Regions from separate parts of the Acetobacter pasteurianus genome, predicted to be linked through region 1. Evidence: riboswitches for the same ligand, from Rfam matches in the RefSeq annotation. Region 1 holds a riboswitch; each other region holds the start of a gene.

Region 1 (5,338 bases):
CAGTAAAGCGCGGTAAGCTGGGGCAAATGGCCAATTTTATTCGTGATCTTGCCAAAGAACACGAAATTGGCGGCATGGTTGTGGGGATCCCTCTTTCTTTGGATGGGTCCTTTGGCCCCGCAGCGCAGGCTAGCCATGATTGGGCGCTTGCGCTTTCGGAACAGACAGGTTTGCCCGTGTGCCAGTGGGATGAGCGCCTTTCCTCATCCGCTGTGAATCGTATGCTTATTGATGAGGCCGATCTCTCCCGCGCGCGTCGGGCGGAAATGGTGGATCGGCTGGCTGCAGCATACATCTTGCAGGCCGCGCTGGACTCTCTGCCACGTTAAACGTGTTTGGCGGTATTGCCACGGATGTGGCGTACATTTGCCATAAAGCCTTTGAATACTTACCTTTAACGATAAGGTTTTCACTTAAGAGGATGTATCTCGTGTCTCATAATTCTTTTCGGATGGCCGCTACAACTCTGCTGGGTGCTGCCATGTTTGCTCTAAGTCTGCCTTGCGCCCATGCTGAAGAAGGCGTGTTGGGCCGCGCATGGGATAACACCCGTGAAGGCACCGAGCACGCGTGGAACAAGACCAAGGAAGGCACGAACAAGGCTTGGGAAAAGACAAGCAACGGCACAGAAAAAGTGTGGGACAAGACCAAGGACGGTTCTCGCAAGACTTGGGACAAGACCACCGAAGGCAGTGAAAAGGCGTGGGATAAGACCAAGGAAGGCACCCACAACGCTTGGGATAAAACCCGCGAAGGCACTGAAAAAACCTGGGACAAAACTAAGGAAGGCTCCCACAAGGTTTGGAACAAGACCAGCGATGGCACCGAAAAGGCTTGGGATAAAACCAAGGACGGTTCTCGCAAGGCTTGGGACAAAACAAGTGAAGGCACTGAGCACGCTTGGAACAAGACCAAGGAAGGCACAGAAAATGCCGCGCATGATGTTGGCCGCTGGGGCCAGAACACGTTTTCTGATGACAAAAAATAACGCTGTATAACGACGGCTAAAAAAGCCCGCTCTACCTTTAATGGTAGGCGGGCTTTTTTGTTGTTTGCATAGGAAACAGGAGGGGCTGGAATATTTAATGTTTGATATGTGCAGCTTTGCGCATTTTTAAATTGTGCAAAGCGTGAAGTAATTTGCGAAAAGAATTTTGTATTTGCAGCCAATACGCGCCAAATGCTGTCATTCTGGCCTCCTGTTTTTCTTGATCGTTATTTTTAAGACTAAGCAGGAATGATGGCCTGACTATGACGGTATACTTGATGAAATGAATTCTGATTTTAAAAATATATGACAAGGCAAAGAAAAAGGCGGCCCCAGAAAAGGCCGCCTTTTTACTGATGACTGCAGAAAAATGCAGATCAGGCTTTTGCTTCTTCCAGCAGAATCTGTTCGATGATGTCCAAGCCTTCATCAACCAGTTCATCAGATGCAGTCAGCGGTGTCAGGATACGGATTGTAGCGCCCTGCACACCACAGGCCAACAGGATCAGGCCTTTTTCACAGGCACGGGCACACAGTTTGGAACCAAAGCCCTTGCGCTGTTCCACACCTTCATGGCGTTCCAGAATATCAAAGGCAACCATTGCGCCTAGCCCACGTGGCATGCTGACAGGCAGCATATCTGTGCGCTTGTGCCAGCCTGCAATGCGGGCTTTCAGGCGTTCGCCCATGCTGTTGGCGCGGTCCAGCAGCTTTTCTTCTTCAATAATATCCAACACAGCCAGCCCAGCAGCACAGCCCAGCGGAGCACCAGCATATGTGCCACCCAAGCCACCCGGAGGCACGGAATCCATCAGTTCCGCACGGCCAATGACGCCAGAAAGTGGGAAGCCACCTGCCAGAGATTTGGCAATGCACACCAGATCCGGTTCTACGCCAGAATGTTCAATACCAAACAGCTTGCCAGTACGGGCAAAGCCGCTCTGCACTTCATCGGCAATCAGTTTAATGCCGTGTTGGTCGCAAATCGCGCGCAGGTGTTTGAGCAGTGCAGTAGGGGCAACGCGGAAGCCGCCTTCACCCTGCACAGGCTCAATAATAATGGCGGCCACATTGTTGGGGGAGATATCAGCAGCAAACAGGAAGTTCAGCATCTTCAGGCTGTCTTCCACCGTGATGTCATGACCATCGGGGAAGGGGATGTGGTAAACTTCGCCAGGCAGGGTGCCGAAAGGTGCCTTGTAAGGCAGAACCTTACCCGTAAGTGCAGAAGCCAGCAGCGTGCGACCGTGGAACCCACCACAGAAAGCAATCACGCCATTACGGCCAGTTGCGGCACGCGCAATTTTTACGGCGTTTTCTGTAGCTTCCCCACCCGTGGTGAAGAAAATGGTTTTGGCATCGCCAGAAAACGGTGCGCGGGCGTTCAGCTTTTCAGCCAGTTCAATATAGGGCTCGTAAGCAGAAACCTGAAAAGCTGTGTGGGTAAAACGGTCTAGCTGCTTTTTAACAGCGTCCATTACTTTTGGGTGGCGATGGCCAACGTTCAGAACGGCAATGCCGCCGGCAAAATCAACATAGCGTTTGCCTTCCACATCCCAGATTTCGGCATTTTCTGCGCGGTCTGCAAAAACAGGGGTGGAGGTGGCAACACCGCGCGGCACAGCATTGGTGCGGCGGTTCAGAAGGTCTTTATTCGTGGCCATTAATACGGGCTCCCGGGAACTATGTTGCGGGCAAAGTTGTTTCTGTTCCGTAAAATGTTTCGCACGGCAGGGGGAGGAGATTTTTTGTTGCCTCTATGGTGATAAAAAGTCACCATCTATTTGGCGCGTACATATTTGGTGTGCCTATGCCTGCCAGCATTAAGGCAGGGTGGATGTGTTCTGGGTTTCCAGTTCTACTTGTTCCAAAAGCCAGTTTCGGAACGTGATGAGGGATTTTTTCTCCCATGTGGCGGTGGAAGCCCGCAGCAGATAAGCCCCCAAGGCCACTTCTCGCAAAGGGGTTTGCGTAGGCTGCACGCGCACCAGATGGCCTGTTTCAAGATCATTTCCCAGCAGGAAAATATTGCCCAGGGCGATGCCTTCTCCAGCGCGCGCAGCAGCCAATGTAATATGGGCCTGCCACAGGCGCGTTGCGGCTGGCAGTTTTGTGCAGGCAACATTTTGTGCATGAAACCAAAGTTTCCATTCGGCTTCATCTTCTTCCTGCAACAAGGGCGCGCGCAGCAAATCTGCCGTTGTGCGGGGTTGGCCGCCCAGTTCTGTCAGGCAGATGGGGGCCGCTACCGGAAACACATCCGGCCGTGCAATAATCATGCTGCGCGTATTGCGTGGCTCGGCTAACGGAGCATCATCCCGTACATAGCCGATATGGGCATGATTATCTGTTTCCACGCCAGTAACATGAAACGCCGTATTGGCATCTACCGGGCGCAGCATGATTTCCAGTTGAGGGTGTGCACGCCGAAAAGTGGAAAGCCGCGGCAGCAGCCAATGATAAGCAAATCCATGCGCACAGGTAATGGTAAGGGGCGGCGTATGGTTGCGAATATCTGCTGTAGCTGTCGCCAGTTCTTCCAATAATGGGGTGATGCGGGAATAATAGGTATGCCCTGCAAGTGTAAGGGTTCCCGTTTCCTTATCTCGCAAAGGGGTGCCTAGAATATTTTCCAGATCCCGAATGTGGCGGCTGATGGCGGCGTGATCTACGCGCAACTCTGCTGCTGCCCGTCTGATACCGCCCGTGCGTGCAAATGCCGTAAAGGCATTGAGCATGGCTAGAGGTGGAATGCGGTATCGTTGGTCCATAAGTCGCCAGTCAGGGAAAAGTCTGGAGAAACAGGTGGGTTAAAATGAGAGTTCTGGCAAGAGTGATGCACGTATATTCAGCCAAAGATTGAAATATAAGGCCAAAATAAGGTAAGGGTTACGCCACCTTACAACGGTCCCGCGCAAGCGGGTTTGAAAGGGAATGCCGGAGGCTCCAGTACCAGGAACCCAGTCGGCAACTGCCCTCGCAACTGTAGGCGGAGAGCGTATTACTCCTTGGCCGTATAAAGCGGCAGCCACTGGTGGCAACATCGGGAAGGCTGAGTAACGTGCCATGACCCGCAAGTCAGGAGACCTGCCGTTGTTGTCTTGTTTAACCGCCGGGCGAGGGAGCCGGAGGTGGATAATGTACTATGTTTACTCCGCCACTTTTGGCAGGTTTTTCTCGTAATCCCTTTGGTTGTTTTACCTTCATGCTGCGCGGTGAAGTGTAACAATGCCTTTCCCTACAAACAGAATTTGGAAGAGATTTCCGTATTCTCTGCATTGTTTGCTTCTGGCCGGAGGGGTGTTGGGCAACTTGCCCATCCTAGCGCATGGTGAAGAGACGCAGGTTGAGCAGGACCGTCGTCGTTTAGGCAATTCAGGGCCGTTGATTGAACAGATTGACCCGGCCACGGTGCGGGATTCCCAGCGTGCGGCAGAGGCAGCGGCTTCCGAGAAAAAAGGCGATGACACGCCAGACATGAGTGACCACCTGCTGGGCAACATGTGGGGCGCGCGGGATTGGATGGCCAGACACGGCATCAGCTTTGACATTCAGGAAGTGGATGAACTGTGGGGCAATGCCACAGGGGGCACGGCCTCGGGGGCTGATGGCGCCAGCGGGTCGGGCACCGGCCCCGCCTATGATGGTGTGACCATGCCCACCCTGACGGTCGATCTGGAAAAGCTGATCGGCCTGAAGGGCGGCACATTCAATGTCAGCGCCCTGCAGTTGCGCGGGCGCTCCATCTCGCAGGATCATCTGGCCAACTTCAACCCTGTCAGCGGGTTCGAGGCCGATCGTTCCACACGCCTGTTTGAGCTGTGGTATCAGCAGTCCTTTTTGGACGGCAAGCTGGACGTCAAGATCGGGCAGCAGGATCTGGATACCGAGTTCCTGATCAGTGATTACGGGGCTTTGTATCTGAACTCCAACTTCGGCTGGCCCATGGCGCCATCGGTCAACCTGTATGCCGGTGGGCCATCCTGGCCGCTGTCTTCTCCGGCCATTCGCATCCGGTATCGTCCCTCAGACAAGTTCACCTTCATGTTTGCCGCAGCGGATGACAACCCGCCGGGCAATCGCAACAACTCCTTTGGCATCCAGAACGGCGGCAACAGTGCAGATCCCACCAATCAGAATACTCATGATGAAGATGGCGCCAACTTCAACATGGGCACCGGTGCGCTGCTGATTACCGAACTGCAATATGCCCTCAACCCCCAACCCGATGACATGTCGCATGTCACTCAGGACCCCGGTCTGCCGGGTATCTACAAGCTGGGTGGCTATTACGATACGGCCAAATTCCCTGATTACCGCTACAACAATCAGGGCAAGGCTTTAGGGAGT
Region 2 (5,338 bases), 240 kb from region 1:
ACCTGCTGGACCAGGTGTTACAAAACGCCCGTTCAATGCAGCTAGGAGCGCCTGAGCCTCCGCTTGCCCGCTTTGCATGATTTTACGGGCTATATCAGCAACAAATGCTGCATCTTCCTGACGCCCACATGCCTGCGCAATAATCTGCACCAGTTTTTTGCAATGTGTGGCTGGTTTACCAAAAACATGTAGACCATCACGAATTTGCAGATCTTTTACATCGCACAAATATGCATCAAGCCGTGCGAGTGCTTCTGCCTCATCCAGTTCTCCGGGCCGCACGCCACTTTCAGCCAACATTCCTGTGCTTACGGCTTTATCCAGAATATCAGCACGCAGCAAAGCACCCCGGCGAGGGTCCAGACCATCTGCTTCAGCGTATTCATCAATCAGACGTTCGAGTTCCTGCGCCTCTGCCGAAAGTTCAGCCTGCATAACAGGTGGTGTCATATGGCCGATAATAACAGCACCCAAACGCCGCCGTGCTGCCGCGGCTTCGCCCGGATTATTGACAATAAACGGGTAAATAACTGGTACATCACCCATCAGCACGGCTGGCCCGCAAGATGGAGATAACGCTACAGCCTTACCAGGCAGCCATTCCAACGTGCCATGCGTGCCTAAATGCACCATGGCATCCAGCTTTTTCACATGCTGCAACCACAGGTAAAACGCAACATACGCATGGCATGGCGGTGTATCCGGATCATGATACAAGGCTTTACGGTCAGCCGCGGCCCCTCTATCTGGTTGCACAGCCAGAGAAATATTGCCCAACTGGATGTAACGCAGACAAAAAATGTCCTCTTTTACTGTGGCATCCTGCTCGGGTTCACCCCACGCTGCAAAAACAGATTGTACAAAACCCGAATCTAAATTTGTTAAAAGCTGATGATATAGCTTTATATCAAGAACAGGCTTTAAACCGCCCCCAACAAGTGTTGCAGCAAGAGCCTTGGCATCAGGAATATCTTCTGCACCTGTATTATAGCCTGCATTCTGCAAGAGGGTGAGAATGGAAGATGTAGATGCAAAACCATCTAACCCCACAGCATGGGCTATATGCGCTCCAGATTTTTCTAGTCCCGCTCCCGGATAATCAGACAGAACAATAGATATTTTTTTGTTTTCTTGCGGAATCTTCCGCAATTTGGCCCATGCGATTGCACGGCCCGCCACCAGTTTTATGCCCGGTTTATAGGGTTCTCTAAACGCAGGCTGTCCGGGCTGAGCATCCTTTCTGAAAGAAATTGGAAAAGTTGCAATTGTGCCATCAAGTTCTGGCAATACCACTTGCATGGCCATATCGGCCCGCGCCAGACCGCGTGGGCTTTCTGCCCACAAAGCCTGTGTGCATCCAGGCTGCAAAAGTTGCAGAATGGGTGCATTAGCCACATCCAATGGTGAAAAACCATTCTGGCTTCGTGCAGAAAAGCACGTAGCATCCAGAACCACATCAGGTTTTGCAGATTGCAGATAAAGGCTTATATCTTTAGAAACAGATGGATCTTTTAAAGATGTAACGTACACAATATCTACGGTGCAGCCACGTTGCGCCAATTCTTGTGCCAAACATTCTGGCCCAGCTACATCCCCTACCAGCAAATGCGCACGGTAAAGGAGTATCACTGCCTTTATCTGTATTTGAGCTAAGGCAGCAGCAGGAGAATAAGAACGATATACACCCCATGCTGGCAATGCTTTAGGGCGCGTTCCCTTATCTTCCTGCATACCCGCAAGTGCAGACATGAGCGCCAATGCAGCGCAAATGTTATCCGGCCCACCTTGCTGAAAAAAACCGTTTAACCGAGTGTAATGTTCTGCGGAAACAGTGGAAAGTTCTGCTAGCCGCACATCATCCCCGGTATGTGCTTCCTGTTGCTGCACATCAGAGCTATGGCTTTGTAACGTATCGCCAGGCAACAAAACCAGCGGCACGCCTGTTTCACGGCTCCATGCCGCTAGTTCTTCTGCTCCATAACGCCAGTAATCCAAACCACCCAATAGCCGCACTACAACGCAGCGTGCTTTTTGCAATGTGGTTTCAATATACAGATCAATCGACATAGGGTGGCGTAACCGTGCAAGGCTTGTAACCTGCAAGGTGGGAAGCAATACGCTTCCTTCAGTTTGAGCGCGCAGCAAGGCTTCTGCATGGCGCAGGGCCAGAAGATCGCTTTCTGTAAAAGAAAGAACAACAAGATCGGCAGAAGGAAGATTGAGATCCTCTGCCACTTCCTGTTCATCAAGCGTCCGGTTTTCCCGCACCAAAAGATGCATAAGCTTACTCCGCCCCTAATCAGGCCGTTACCAATGTGCCGCCAAGAGCCTTGGCTATGGCCGAAGCCTCCAGCCCTTTTTGCCCAATCACGACAATGCGGCCTTCCCGCCCATCGTTGACAGAAAGAGGCCGATCAAATTCGTGCCGAAAACGCGTTCCTACACCCTGCACAGCCAAACGCATGGCCTTACCTGTCACTGCGGCAAAACCTTTCATGCGCAGCACATCATAACGGCGTGCTGTATCTTGCAAGAGCGTTAAAAACTGTTCCACACTCTGCTGCTCGGGCACACGCACCACAAAGCTTTCGAAGTCATCATGTTCGTGTTCGCCATCTTCTGCATCATGATGAGAAGGACGAGCGGCCAGGTCTGCTTCTGCCGCAGCGCCAATACCAAGCAATATGGCGGGGTCCACCTTGCCTTCCGTGGCACGTACAATCTGCACAGGCCGCGGTGCTGTACGGCGGATTTCATCTTCAACACGTGCGAGCGCATCTGCATCCAGCAGATCTGTCTTGTTCAACACCACAAGATCTGCGGCGTTGATCTGATCTTCAAAAACCTCCGCCAATGGATTGTCATGATCCAGAGAAGGATCTGCCGCACGTTGCTGGGCAATAGCTTCCGGGTCATCTGCGAAACGGCCAGTGGATACTGCAGGTGCATCCACTACGGTTATCACGCCATCCACAGTCATACGGTTACGCACCGTTGGCCAGCCAAAAGCCTTGAGCAATGGCTTGGGTAACGCCAAACCGGATGTTTCAATAACCACATGCTCAGGCGGGTCGGCCCGATCTAACAGGGCTTCCATAGTTGGCAGAAAATCATCTGCTACCGTGCAGCACAGGCAGCCATTGGTCAGTTCGACAATATCATCTTCCTTGCAGCCTTCCACGCCACACCCGCGCAGGATTTCTCCATCAATGCCGAGAGAACCAAATTCGTTCACCACTACGGCAATGCGGTGCCCTGCTGCACGTTGAAGAAGATTGCGCAAAAGGGTTGTTTTACCTGCCCCTAAAAAACCAGTGATAATGGTTACAGGCACGCGAGATGCGATTGTCATGAAGGCTCCTGTTCATCATAAAGTTGTGCGGGAACACGCCCCAGCACCATATTGGAAAGAGATGCCGGACGGCGCGAAGGCATAACTGTTCCCCGCGCGGATTTTGCATAGAGCTGGGCATACGCCAGAAGATCTTCTGCTTTTTCGGCACCCAGATGCCCTAATAACCATGTCCAACGCTCTGGCATGGCAATGGCTGCCGTGCATCCGCGATCACAGGCGGCCAGACACTGAACCTGACGCAACAGAACCGGAGCTTCCTGCCCATTAACTTCTGCTTCCTGCACCAAAGCCTGCAAGCGTGCATACAACTGAGCACCCGGCGGCTGATCCATAGCAGGTCCACCACGCCGACACGTAACGCACACATGCAAAACAGGACGATTCTGAGGTGATTTTTGAGAAGAATCGGATGCTTCGGCCATGCTGTATCCCTGAAAGAACTGCCATTCTAAAAGAACAGCTACTTGAAGGGGTGCAGTAACCCGGCGCCCCTACCTCAGAGATAGCAGAGGAAATATACCCCATGGTACATCTATGCCTGCCGGGCACCCCGCCAGCAGCAACGCCAGAACTTAATAAATAAGGCCTACCTGCGTGCTTACGCATACAGGCACCAATGGCAGGTTTCCTGGCTTGTACCCACATATGCCCTGCCTTACAGGCCAGAACATAAATCAGCGCTCCCTACCTTCCCAGCCTGCACGAAGGCCAGTGGCATATTGGACCCTAAAGCCCATACGGAACACCATGGGTAACTTACAGTTGCGGGGGCAGCGACGGCCTTGCACCGTTCTTCCCTTTTCATCCCGTAAAGGACACCATTAGCCCGCGCACAATGCGCATAAGCTGCCTTTGCTTTCAACCCGCAGTTTTAATCCTGCAACTTTAAAGCCTGCTGATCTGAAACAGGATTTAGGCTTCACGCTAATGTTCCTGTGCTTTGCAGCCCTATTTCCATTATTGACGCGCAAAACAGCTATGTTATATTCGTATGAATATACTTTATATATCAAATATTCTTTCGCTAACTAATGAGGATTCCATGACCTCCCCACGCGTTCTGCCCACGCTGGATGAAACGCGTTTTTCAGACATGGCACTTACTTTCCGCATCATGCGGTTAGCCACAGTCTGGCGCACGCAACTGGACCGGGCCTTACGCCCGCATGGCATGACATTGGCCAGCATGCGCCCCATGGCTTATTTGATGATGATGCCCGACGGGGCCACACAAAGTGACCTTGCCGCCGCCATGAATGTGGATTGCTCTGCACTGGTGCGTATTCTTGATTTATTAGAAAAACAAAAGCTGATCACACGCCTGCAGGATACGCGGGACCGACGTGCCAAAAAACTTGTGCTCACTTCTGCTGGGCAGGAAAGATGTGCGCTGTTCCATACCATTGCAGCACAACTTGAACAGAACGTTCGCCAGAACCTTAATGAAGATCAGGTGCGTAGCTTAATTCATGATCTTTCCTGCATGCTGGAAACACATCATGAGCGCTAGATCTGAGCAAAGCAGTCATACGCTCTTTTCCTTTAGCGCTGCGCTGTCTCGCTGCTTACCGGGCTTTTTTTCTGATGAAGCCCAATGGAATACTTTTAAGGCCACCGCAGGCTATTCTGCCCGCGTGTTTTTATGCATCGGCATCGCCGTTTTTCTGGCGTTTATGTTCCAGCTCCACTCTCCCCTCAGTGCAGCCACAACTGTTCTTATTGTGGCAAACCCAACTGTAGGGGCCATGGTTTCCAAAAGTGTCTGGCGTGTTATTGGCACAGTTATTGGGGCCGTTATCAGCATTGGCATTATGGCTGTATTTGTGCAGTCTCCCGTTCTGTATTTTGCGGCTCTTTCTGTCTTTGTAGGCATAGCCTGCATGGTTGCCACGTTTCTGCGCTTCTTTCGTGCCTATGCTGCTGTGCTGACCGGTTATACAATTGTTATTATTGCTGCACCCGCTTTTGCAGACCCAGACAATA
Region 3 (5,338 bases), 560 kb from region 1:
AGCCTGCCACCACACCGGGCAAGGCCAGTAGCACATCATTTAATGTGCGATCTGTTAAAGACCCCATAAGCCAGTGCATAATTTCAAACGTGGCATAGGGGCTGGGCACCAGGTTGAGCACCAGCGCCGTAAGGGCGGCAGTAAAACTGCTGACAGCCGCACCGGCCAGCAGCAACACCAAAGCCCCCCCACGCCCTACCAACGCCACCAGCAACATGGCCGTAACCAATGCACCAGCTAAACCGCCCAGCGGCAGCAAAGCCGAGGCAATTTGAAAAAGCCCTGTATAAAACACGCACACAGCCCCAAGGGCCGCCCCGCCTGAAACACCTAAAAGGCCCGGATCAGCCAGCGGGTTGCGCAAATAGCCTTGCAGCACCGCACCACTTAGCCCCAACGTACCGCCGACCATAAGGGCCAGCAACATACGCGGCAGGCGCAACTGCCCCATAATCACCGCGCCAATGGAATGGGCACCGCTCCACCAATCCGCCAAAGCCGCAGGCACGTTAATGCTGCTTTCCCCCCACCACAGAGAGGCCATAGCCATAACAGCCACCAGCAACGCCAGCAGGGTGTTCAGCACAACGGGGCGCAGGGGCTTCATGGTTGAGTTTCCTTTACCTTGAGCTGTGCGATGGGATTATCTGAAACATGCCTTGCAGCATCAGCCATAATACCATCCCGCGCATGGCGTAATGTGGCCACGGCATCCAGCGTTTGCGGCAACCCACAGAGCCACAGACGGGCTGGCACATCCACAACATGCGGCGGTGCAAACATAGCCAGCATAACCGGGTTGGACAGCATGGCCTGTGCAAGGGAATGGCCGGGACCGGAGGGGTCTCTTACCAATAAATCCGGGTGATAGGCCAAAAGCACCTCTAGCGGCACGCGCCCACCCAAAGGGGGTGTGCCTGCCGTGGTGGCAAAGTTGCGCAAACCGGCATGGGCCAGCACATCATCTGGCAGACTATGAGCGTGCACCACAAAACCATTGGCCTCATACACCACGGCTATGGGGTCTGATACCTGGCGGGTTGTAGCTATTTCTGCCAACCTTGCCTGAAACGCCGCCACAAGCTGCCGCCCGCGTTCTGGTTGCCCCACCGCATTGGCAACTTGCATGATCTGGTCTGGAATATCCGCCAAGGAGGATGCAGGTGGCAACGTAAGCACCTTGGCTCCTACCTCCTTGGCGGCACGCACAGCCAAGCGGGCTGTAAAGCGGCCTGCCAGCACCACATCCGGCTTGGCGGCCAGCACCGTTTCTGCAGTGGATTGCAACACTGGCACATCCTGCGCCTGCTGGCACAACACAGATTCCGTACAATCCCGCGCAAGGGTGGATACGCCTATAATATCCTTATGGTTTGCCAACATAAGGGCCAGCTGATCTGTGCACAGGTTGAGCGATGCCACACGCTCCGCCCGTGCCACACCGGGTGCAAACACTGCAAGGGCTGCACCCAATGCACACACAACCACCCGGCGAAGGAAGACGGAAAGCTGCATCAGTAATTCAGCGTAAAGCCGCCATAGCCTGCGCGGCCGGGCTGAAGGTAGCCTATGGGGCTTTCATACTGGCGGTTGAGCAGATTATCCGCCCGCGCAAATACGGTAACATAGCGGTTGATTTTATAACTAGCTGCCAGATCTATGGTGAAATATCCGTGGTCTTTGCCGCATGTGCTGCAATACTGGTACGTATCGGAAATAACCGGCGTATCGCGCGAACCGCTGACATACAGAATATTGCCCGAAAGCGAGAGCCCATCCACCGGTTGCCATGTGGTGTTAAAGTTGAACTTGTGCTGCGGGCGGCGCTGGAGGGCTTGGCCGGTAGAGGCATCTCGCGCGTGGGTCCATGTATAGTTCAGGTTGAAATCCAGCGTATCCAGCGCTTTCCAGTCCAGATACGCTTCTACGCCATACATGCGCGCACGGGCCACGTTATTGTAGGAATAGGTGGAATAGTAATTTTCGTAAGAGCTGACAGACTGGATAAGATTGCGCACGTGGTTTTCATACCATGTGGCCCCAAAATGCAGTTTATCATGCGCCAAGGTTTGTTCCACGCCCACATCATACCCTATCAGGCGTTCGGCCCGCAGGTTGGGGTTACCCTTTTCCGCATAGCTGGTGGAAATCTGATTGGCAAAAAGCTGATACAATGAAGGACCATGAAAGCCGCTACCCGCACTGGCCTTGATAACCGTGCCGCTGTGCGGAATATGAATGGCCGGAGCCACGCGCCACGTCACGTAATTGCCGTAGCGGGAATTGGCATCATACCGGATATTGGCCGCGCCATATAAAATCTTGTTCCAGTTGCCCTGATACTGCCCGTAGCCCGCTGTAGTATCCATGCCCGCACTGGTGCTGAACGGTGTGGAAGATGCTGCACTCCCCCCTTGGCTGGAATTGAACGTATCATGAAAATGCTCTGCCCCCACAAGCAGAGATCCATATTTGTCCAGATTAACAGTGCCGTGCCAGTCTATTTTAATGCGGCTGGTGCGGTAATATGTGGGGTCATACTGCAAGGCATCGCCTTCCAGCGTGGTGCCGGTTTCTGTCCAGCTTCTGCGGCCCGTCATATACCCCAGACCAATCACCTGATCGAACCTGCCCCCGAAGGAGGACAGATGCGCCGTGCCCCGCACAATGGCCTGATTTTGCGTGGTGTGTTCACGCTCGCTTCCCACATCACCGTAATATCCTAGGCGGCTGTAATATTCATCTTCCATATTATAGGCGCTGTAGGTGTGCAGGTTGCTCTGAATCAGCCGAGCCGTGAGCCCCAGATCAAAATTATGGGTGACATCATAGCCAAGGCGAATGTTAGCGGAGCGGTTATCGTTTCTGTCCCCCCGGTGGCGCTGTTCCTTGTCTGCGCCAAAATAGCGGCCGATATAGCGTGGGATTTCATGAAAACCATCCTGCCGGTAATGGGAAAGCTCAACATTGTAATGGAACTTTCCCTTACTGCCGCGCGCGCCCATAACTTGGTTAAACGTGCCGTAAGATCCACCTTCCACCCGCACAAAAGGCGTAAACCTGCCCTGCCCCTGTGCTGTGGTAATATCAATAACCCCGGCCATGGCATCTGCCCCGTACAGGCCGCTTTGTGGCCCGCGCAGAATTTCTATGCGGCCCATGCCATCGGTTACAAACTGAGCAGCATCAAACGCACCAGAGGTGGAACTGCCATCGTTAATATCCATGCCATCCAGCCGCACTTTCACCTCGTTGGCATTGTTGCCGCGCATGAAAATGGAGGTGGTGCCGCCAAAGCCGCCAGAGCGCACCACATTCAACCCCGGTTGGCGGGCCAGAATATCTGTAAGCGTACGGCGCTGCTGGGTGAGGATCTGCTGTTCGGTCACAATCGTCATGGCCGTGCCAATTTCATCCGCCCGCATGGGGTGGCGTGCTGCACTTACCGTAACGTAATCCGGGTAAGCCTGTGTGCTGCGGGCCTGCACAGCCTGCGTGCCCTCCGCCCCGGTAGAAACAGGCGCATTTTGCGCCGGAGCGGTGGAAGCCACTTTGGCAGCAACAGTGTTTTTACCCGTTGATGTGGTGGGGTTTGCAACATCTGCGGCCATAGCGGCAGTGGTTTCTACCAGCAACAGGGAAGAGCCAGTAAGCAAAAGAGTTTTTAGGCGCATGGGTTAAGGCAATCTCGCGGTTTAACAGCGTTGCCACGAGACTTGGCCCGGCTTTTTCCACCACAGGGCACAAACCACCCCATTGGCTGACCGCTTGCCCAGCCTGCCAGCACACCCCGGCTGACATGCCCCGTCTGCAACTGTGTGCTGATGGCAGGTCTCCTGGCTTGCGGTTTTTCGGTTGTGGCACCCCTTCCCGGAAAGGTTTGTTCCAGTGGGCCAGCGCTTGGCGCTGTGTGTGCACATCCATGCCGCTTACAGTTGCGGGGACAGCCCGGGAATATCGCAAAACCATTGCAGGCAATGGCGCGGGCACCCGGTTCCCTTTTCATTCCCCTAGGGGGGAAACCATCATGCGGTGTGGTTTACAGGCTGGGGGTGGCTTGTCAACAAAAGCACACCCCAGCGCGGCGGCTGGCTTTAGGCTTCACGCGGGAGGCGCTGGGACTGGGAGCGAATAACCTGCTCCTCATAATCCAGTTCCTGCTGGAGCTTCCATTCTGTCTGGTCATTGATCTCGCTGCGTGATGTCATATCCCGCATGGCCTGCCGTTCGGCCCGTAGCAGTTGCAGGCGCAGCGCCAGTTCCATACGCGCATGGCGTAGCGCGCGGCTGCGGTCTAGCGGCGTGATGCGCGGCGTTTCGTCCTCTTCTTCCAAACGGCTGTGATAAAGCTGGTACAGGCGGTCTATCACCTCCTGCCGCAGGGCTTCATCTGCGGCATTTTGCCCCTCCGGCTTGGCAAGTGCTGTGCCTTTGGGGGTGGGGACTGGCGGTTGCGCCCGCGCTTTTGTCAGCACCGCAAGGGCTGCGCGTATCAGCTTCTGGCGGGCCATGTTTTCTTCCTGCGCGTTCTTGTCCACCGTTTCCTGCGGCAAAAAGCGCAGGCACAGCGGGATGAACACGCTGGCTGCCAACAGGGAGAGAACAATTACGCCTGTAGCGGCCACCACCACGGCATCGCGCATGGGAAAGGCATCCGTGCCATCTGTGCCTTCTGGCAGGGAAAGCACAGCCGCCAGCGTAACGGCCCCGCGCACGCCAGCGAATGTCAGCAACATGCTGCCTGCAAAACCTGTGGGTTCAAACGGCAGGCTGCCAATGCGCGCCACCACCCAACGGCCAAAAACGGATGTCCATACACCTGCAAAGCGCATGGCCAGCATGATGGCGTATATCTGCACCACAAACAGGCCAACCTGCCACAAGGCCACATCGTATTTATGGCCCAGCGCCACGCCATGTTGCAGAAGTTCTGGCAACTGCATGCCCAGAAACAAAAAGATAAGCGCGTTAAAAACGTAGCTGACAATGTTCCAGACTGTTGTGGCCTGCAGGCGGGTAAAAGTGGCGGTGTCCTCTATCATGCCGGAAAGTTTGAGCACCATGCAGCCTGCCACGGCGGCCAGAATGCCCGAACATTCAACCGCTTCTGCCGCGGCGTACATTAAAAACGGCAAGAGCAGCACAAAGATGATCTGGGATTGCGGATCATCATACCCACGGCGCACCAGCACGCGGTTGAGCTTAACAGCCAGCCATGCCACCGCAGCGCCTACCAGCAGACCACCCAGCGCCACCATTAAGAATGTGCCAAAAGCCTGCCTGTATGAGAACTCACCCGTAAGGGCATCGGCCATGGCAAAGCGAAAGCACACAAGGC
Region 4 (5,338 bases), 260 kb from region 1:
GCCTGATCTGGAACTGCATCTTCTGCATGCACAGGTGTCTGGCTCAGGGCACAGACACCAATTACCGTGCTTGCTGAAAGAAGGACGCGCAAGGTTTTGGAAAAATCAGGCATGAGCAAGTTCTTTTTTCAGCGTATCGGCAACACGTAGCGCCAAGGCGGCTACAGTCAGGGTGATGTTGCCGGTGCCAACGGTTGAGAAAACCGAGGAACTGGCAATAAACAGGTTGTCGTGGTCATGCGTCCGGCAATGGCCATCCACTACGGAATCCTTGGGGTCCGTGCCCATAATGGTGCTGCCTGCGGGATGATCCTGCGGGAAGTAGCCTGGGGTCCACTGTTCATCTGTGCCATGCATCAGCTTGATAAGGTCACGGAAAACATAGCGTGTATGTTCACAACTGCGCACGGTATATTCGGGCAGTTTGTAGTACACTTCCGGGTGCGGGATCCCCAGAATATCCTTATGATCCTTGCTGAGTGTGAGGCGGTTATTGGGGTCTGGCAGGGCTTCGTTATGGCTGAACAGGCGCACTGTGTGCGAAGCCAGATAGCGGATCTGTTCTTCCAGTTCCCGGCCAACGTAACCTTTGGAAATTGCCAACTGCGTGGCCAGATCCACTTGGTTATCATCCACCATATGCACAAGGTAGGCACCACGATCCGTACGCCAGTTTCCATCACGGAAATTGTCAATCACGTTCGTTTCTAACGGTCCACGGCCCGGCCACAGGGCTTGGTCACCACTAATGAAGGTTACCTGCACACCTGTATGGTCCATCATGTTGCGGCCGACATGGCCGGAACTGTTGGCAACGCCATCGGGACTTTGTTCATCGGCAGAAAGCAGCAGTAGTTTGGCTGTTTCAATGCAGTGCGCGGCAATAACAAAGTACTTGCCCGTAACGCGGTGAGATCCTTTGTCCGGGTCAAAGTAATGCACGGCGGTTACGCGCTTGTTCGCGCTGTCTCGCTCAATCTTATACACCACAGCATTGGGGATAAACTTAGCCCCGGCGGCTTCTGCATGGTAAACGGAATAGCTGCCGTTATACATGGCCCCAATAGGGCAGATTGGCATGCAGTTATTATGCCCTTCACACGTTGGGCGACTATCATACGGGCGCGTGTTGCGCGCCTGTGGTTCGTGCACCACGCGCCACGGTGTTTTTTCCTGAATCAGCTTGCGGAACTGCTGCGCAGCGTAGGAAATGGGCAGTGCATCCATAGGATAAGGCTGCTTGCGGGGGGAGCCAAGGTCTTCCACCGCAGGATCTGGCCCGCAAACCCCCATCATGACTTCTGCCTGATAGTAAAAGGGTTCCAGATCATCATATGTCAAAGCCCAATCGCGACCCTGACCGTAACGTGTTTTCAGTTCAAAGTCTGATGGCAGGTAGCGCCAGGCACAACCAGCCCAGTGCCATGTAGTGCCACCCATCATGCGCAGGTAAACCTGTTGATAGGCTTCGGCATTCGGGCCGGTGGTGTGTAGGTAATCGTTCGGGGTTTGCTGATCAGGCGGATGCCGTGCCCAAGGGACAGCCGGAAATGGCCCCTGATAGGAAGGCTTGTTTTCCAGATTGCGGAAGTTTTCTACAAAATGCTGGCGGTCAACGCGCGGGCCAGCTTCTAGCACAATGACGGAAATACCGGCACGCGCCAGTTCATTAGCAATAGAACTACCTGCAACGCCTGATCCTACGATCACAACGTCGGCTGAAAGATTTTCTTCGGAGGGCATAAGGCGGGGTATCCGGTAAGATCAGGTCGGTTCGATAACAAGGGCGGAAGCAGAAAGTGCAGGGTGCCCTTTGGGGCGTGCAACTTCTGGTGGCTTACTTGTCCAGTAGAATGGGCCGCCCGTTGCGTAGGTTTTGGGGTAAACGGCATCCTTGGTGATGTCGAACATCAGGGCAGAGCGGTAAACAACCACCTGGCCATCCGCAATGCCCCGGTACCAGCCGGTTAGAATTTCGTGGATGACATCTTTAAGCTTTGGATCAGATTTTTCCGCAGCATGAGCAAAAGCTGATGCTGTTGTAAATTTTTCCCGCTCCAGCAGGGCATGCAGGGCATTGAGTTTATCTTGCCGATCTGCATTGGCATGCACGATGTTGGCATACAGAGCAGCACCAATCTGGGGGTTCAGCGTATCTCTATCTGTCAGGCGCTGGGATACCTGCATAAAACCGGACAGGTCTTCATTGTTTGGGGTGGCAGGAGAGGTATCCGCAGCAAGGGCTGCCCCCGTTGTGCTTGCAACAGAAAGACCAATGCCGCCTAAAAGCACATCTCGCCGGGACATGCGTAAAAGCTTGTTCAGGCGCATGGCGTTAGGGGATGCACACCATTCCGCTACAGGCTGCCCCTTGTGCGTTTGTCTCATTCTTCGGGTTCTCCCTACAAAGCCGGGCTCCGCTCTGTTGGAATGAAACATTGCGGAGAAATATTGAATTCCAAATTCTGAATGGTTTTATAGAGAAGGCCTGAGCTTGCAACCTGTTATAACGGCATAATACCTATTTCATGGCCTGTTGAGGCAGGTATGCTCAAGAGTTAATGCGGCAGTTATTGCCTATATGGCCATGAAACGGCTGCCACGTATCTGTTCTGCCAAAGAGTTCCAAACCTAAAAAACCATGCAGTTTCAGGGAGCCGTCTTCCGCCACCCATATAATGGCATCGTAAGTATTTTTGCTTTGAGGGTCAAAAATATGGCCTTTCCAATGGTCATGCCGGCCTTCCATGGGGTGGAAGCCTTTGAGCATTTGAAGGTTACATTCTGTTTTTCTGCGGCCAGAAGCCTCTTCATCCTGTGTTAGGTTTAACCCGACAAGATTCCCGCACATCTTATCGCCACATGTATGGATATCGAACACGCCTTTGCCGTCTTCTGTAATCCATTGTCCTGTTATAGTTGGTGTAGAGGCGCTTTGTGCATAAGCATGAGAAGGTATGCTGCCCCATGCAAAAAGCAGTGCTGTTATAAATGAGCTAAAGGCATGTTTGTACATTTTACTGCCTTGTCCTGCCGCTATCGGTTCATCCCGCCCGGTGTGATGTGCCTGATGGAGGCAGGTCTCCTGGCTTGGGAATATGGTGTTATCAGACCTTTTGCCTTCCCAGCCGCTTTACTGGCCAGTGGCTAGCCGCAACCGGCAGCAGGTCCAACCTCCCCTTACAGTTGCGGGAGCAGCTGCCGACTATAAGTTTCTGCTTCAATATGAGGCAGAAACCCGTGCACGGCATTCCCTTTCAAGCTGCTTGCGCAGCACCATCCATCTGTTCAAGCGTGTATTCTAGCAATAAGAGGGCTTGGTGCCAGTATGGGAAAAGCAGTGCAGGTGAGATGTTTTTGCGCCTCGCTTTGCCTTACAGGGCAGCAATAACTTTAAGCCCTGCCAGAATCGCATTGGGAATAACCGAGGTTTCTCCGGGGCGCATCATATATTCAAACTCCGGTGTCACAACCAGGCCCGGTGTGACGGGAATGCCGTAATACGCTTCCAGAATCGCGGAATGCGTTTGTGGTCCATTGATATAAGGGCCAAGCGGAACGCCAGCGGCTTCCTGCATGCGTTGCCCGTAGGCCAAACGGGGGCTGAGCTGGTAATAGGAATACATTACGCCCAGACGATCCAATGGCCGGTGAGGGATAATGCCCAGAAGGGAAGCTCCAGCATAAAATTCGTTTGAGAATGTAGAGTTACTTGGCGTGTTATGAATGAACCCGGCCAATACATATCCACCAGCCATTTGGTGTTCGCCATGGCTGCGATATACCATCTGATCTGCCTCTATATAAAATGTATCACGCGGTTTGAGTTTATGTGGATGCACCGATCCCGCAAAAGCGGCGGGAATGGTGCCAACCATGTCAGGGTAAGGTGACGTATCGTGGCCAAAGCCGATTTTGTAATGACCGGGAAGCTTGCGCCTGCCAAAAAATGGTTCCCACGTTAATTCAATAGGCGTTTGGATGCCCGTATAAGGCTCATCGCCCCATGCCCAACCTGTGTTATCGCGTGCTTTAGGGCCGATGCGATAAATACCAGTGCGCAGGATAAGATCATGCGTTGGCCGAAAGCGTACTGTGCCACCCCATGATGTTTTGGGGTAAACGCTCCAACCCGCCGGTTCTCTTATAGCCATAGGCGCAGAACACATGGTCATGAACGTACACAGCAAAATAGAAGTAGAATATGTGTGCGTAAGTGAAATGCGCCCTACATTGATATTGATGCGGTTATTGAGGAAAGATTTTTCCAGATACAGATCTGCCAGACGAGCCGCTGCAGGGCCATGGATGCTCCATACTTCTGTAAGAAGTACATTTCTTTCCCCAACATGATCCCAACCAACCTGCCGGCCTTCACGGTTCATCACAATGCCATGCAGGTACCAGCCCTGTAGCGGATTCCAACCGGTTAACTTACCCAGATCAAACAGCATGCTGGCACGTATTTCGTGCGTGTAATCCATACCTTTTGAAAGGCCGCCGGCAAGATTGGCCATGCCTTCACCTTTATAGGTTAACTCAAAGGTAAAGCCGTGCTCACTTAACCTGTCGCGCCAAGGTTTAAGGCCGGGGGCCAGATTGCCAAAAGCCTGTTCAGCAACAAAATAGCCTGCGCTGATATCCTGCCTACGTAACGCTGTATTGTTGTGGTTTAACAGATAGGAAAGACTTTCTGTATTAAACAAAGCCTCCAGACGTTCTTCTGCTATTGGGCGCTTGTGTTTTTTCGGTATTTCAGCGTTGATAATAGGTTTTGAAGATAGTTCAGGTTTCTCAAGAGATTTGGCGGGTTCATTCTGCTGGGCGTATGCAGTGGAAGCTTTAAGAGCAATATCTAATGTGAAAAGAACTGTTCCGGCGTAGAGTAAACGGGCAATGAATAAAAAATCCTGCCGATAGCATGATCTTTTTTGTTCTGAATTTGAAATGATATCAGTTAAGGGCATCGCCCGATCCTCATGGCGCAAGAATGGCCATTGCCTGCGGTTAGCATGAAGCAACGGCGTATTTCTGAAGCAAGGGGAAGAAATACAGAGATTAAAGCGAAAGGTGGCTGGCAACTTTCTCTTTAAAAAACAGGATTTATAATTTCTGCAAACATTTTCTCGTTTCCGCGTTTGTTTTTGTTTTTATTATTACGAATTATGGAAACTAAATTACGAATAGAAAGATTCAAGGATTTTTTTCTGTTATAACGAATATTCAAGAAAAAGTTTACGAAGTTACAATGTTACAACAAGGTTTGTTCCAAAATACGCATGCAAGAAATCCGTAGGAAGCTAGGAGAGCTTCCCACGGAAAATAATAATCAGGTCGA

Evidence for each region. Region 1 has a riboswitch for cobalamin ahead of FCN51_RS19835 (carbohydrate porin). Riboswitches for the same ligand answer to the same signal wherever they lie in the genome.
Region 2: another riboswitch for cobalamin. It lies ahead of FCN51_RS20940 (DUF1636 family protein); the one in region 1 lies ahead of FCN51_RS19835 (carbohydrate porin).
Region 3: another riboswitch for cobalamin. It lies ahead of FCN51_RS17175 (TonB-dependent receptor plug domain-containing protein); the one in region 1 lies ahead of FCN51_RS19835 (carbohydrate porin).
Region 4: another riboswitch for cobalamin. It lies ahead of FCN51_RS21030 (DUF2147 domain-containing protein); the one in region 1 lies ahead of FCN51_RS19835 (carbohydrate porin).

What each region holds. Positions count from the first base shown of each region.
Region 1 is NZ_CP039846.2:1,357,136-1,362,473, forward strand. It holds gene ruvX (Holliday junction resolvase RuvX) at 1-329, shown strand, start outside; gene FCN51_RS19820 (endoglucanase) at 332-988, shown strand; gene gabT (4-aminobutyrate--2-oxoglutarate transaminase) at 1,366-2,652, opposite strand; gene FCN51_RS19830 (LysR substrate-binding domain-containing protein) at 2,812-3,759, opposite strand; cobalamin riboswitch at 3,877-4,097, shown strand; gene FCN51_RS19835 (carbohydrate porin) at 4,217-5,338, shown strand, end outside.
Region 2 is NZ_CP039846.2:1,598,361-1,603,698, reverse strand. It holds gene cobN (cobaltochelatase subunit CobN) at 1-2,280, opposite strand, end outside; gene cobW (cobalamin biosynthesis protein CobW) at 2,300-3,352, opposite strand; gene FCN51_RS20940 (DUF1636 family protein) at 3,349-3,777, opposite strand; cobalamin riboswitch at 3,957-4,193, opposite strand; gene FCN51_RS20935 (MarR family winged helix-turn-helix transcriptional regulator) at 4,347-4,865, shown strand; gene FCN51_RS20930 (FUSC family protein) at 4,855-5,338, shown strand, end outside.
Region 3 is NZ_CP039846.2:794,906-800,243, forward strand. It holds gene FCN51_RS17165 (FecCD family ABC transporter permease) at 1-607, opposite strand, end outside; gene FCN51_RS17170 (ABC transporter substrate-binding protein) at 604-1,515, opposite strand; gene FCN51_RS17175 (TonB-dependent receptor plug domain-containing protein) at 1,515-3,674, opposite strand; cobalamin riboswitch at 3,810-4,042, opposite strand; gene FCN51_RS17180 (Na+/H+ antiporter) at 4,095-5,338, opposite strand, start outside.
Region 4 is NZ_CP039846.2:1,618,548-1,623,885, forward strand. It holds gene FCN51_RS21015 (c-type cytochrome) at 1-113, opposite strand, end outside; gene FCN51_RS21020 (GMC family oxidoreductase) at 106-1,743, opposite strand; gene FCN51_RS21025 (sorbitol dehydrogenase family protein) at 1,765-2,439, opposite strand; gene FCN51_RS21030 (DUF2147 domain-containing protein) at 2,552-3,016, opposite strand; cobalamin riboswitch at 3,059-3,297, opposite strand; gene FCN51_RS21035 (carbohydrate porin) at 3,375-4,967, opposite strand; gene dctA (C4-dicarboxylate transporter DctA) at 5,330-5,338, opposite strand, start outside.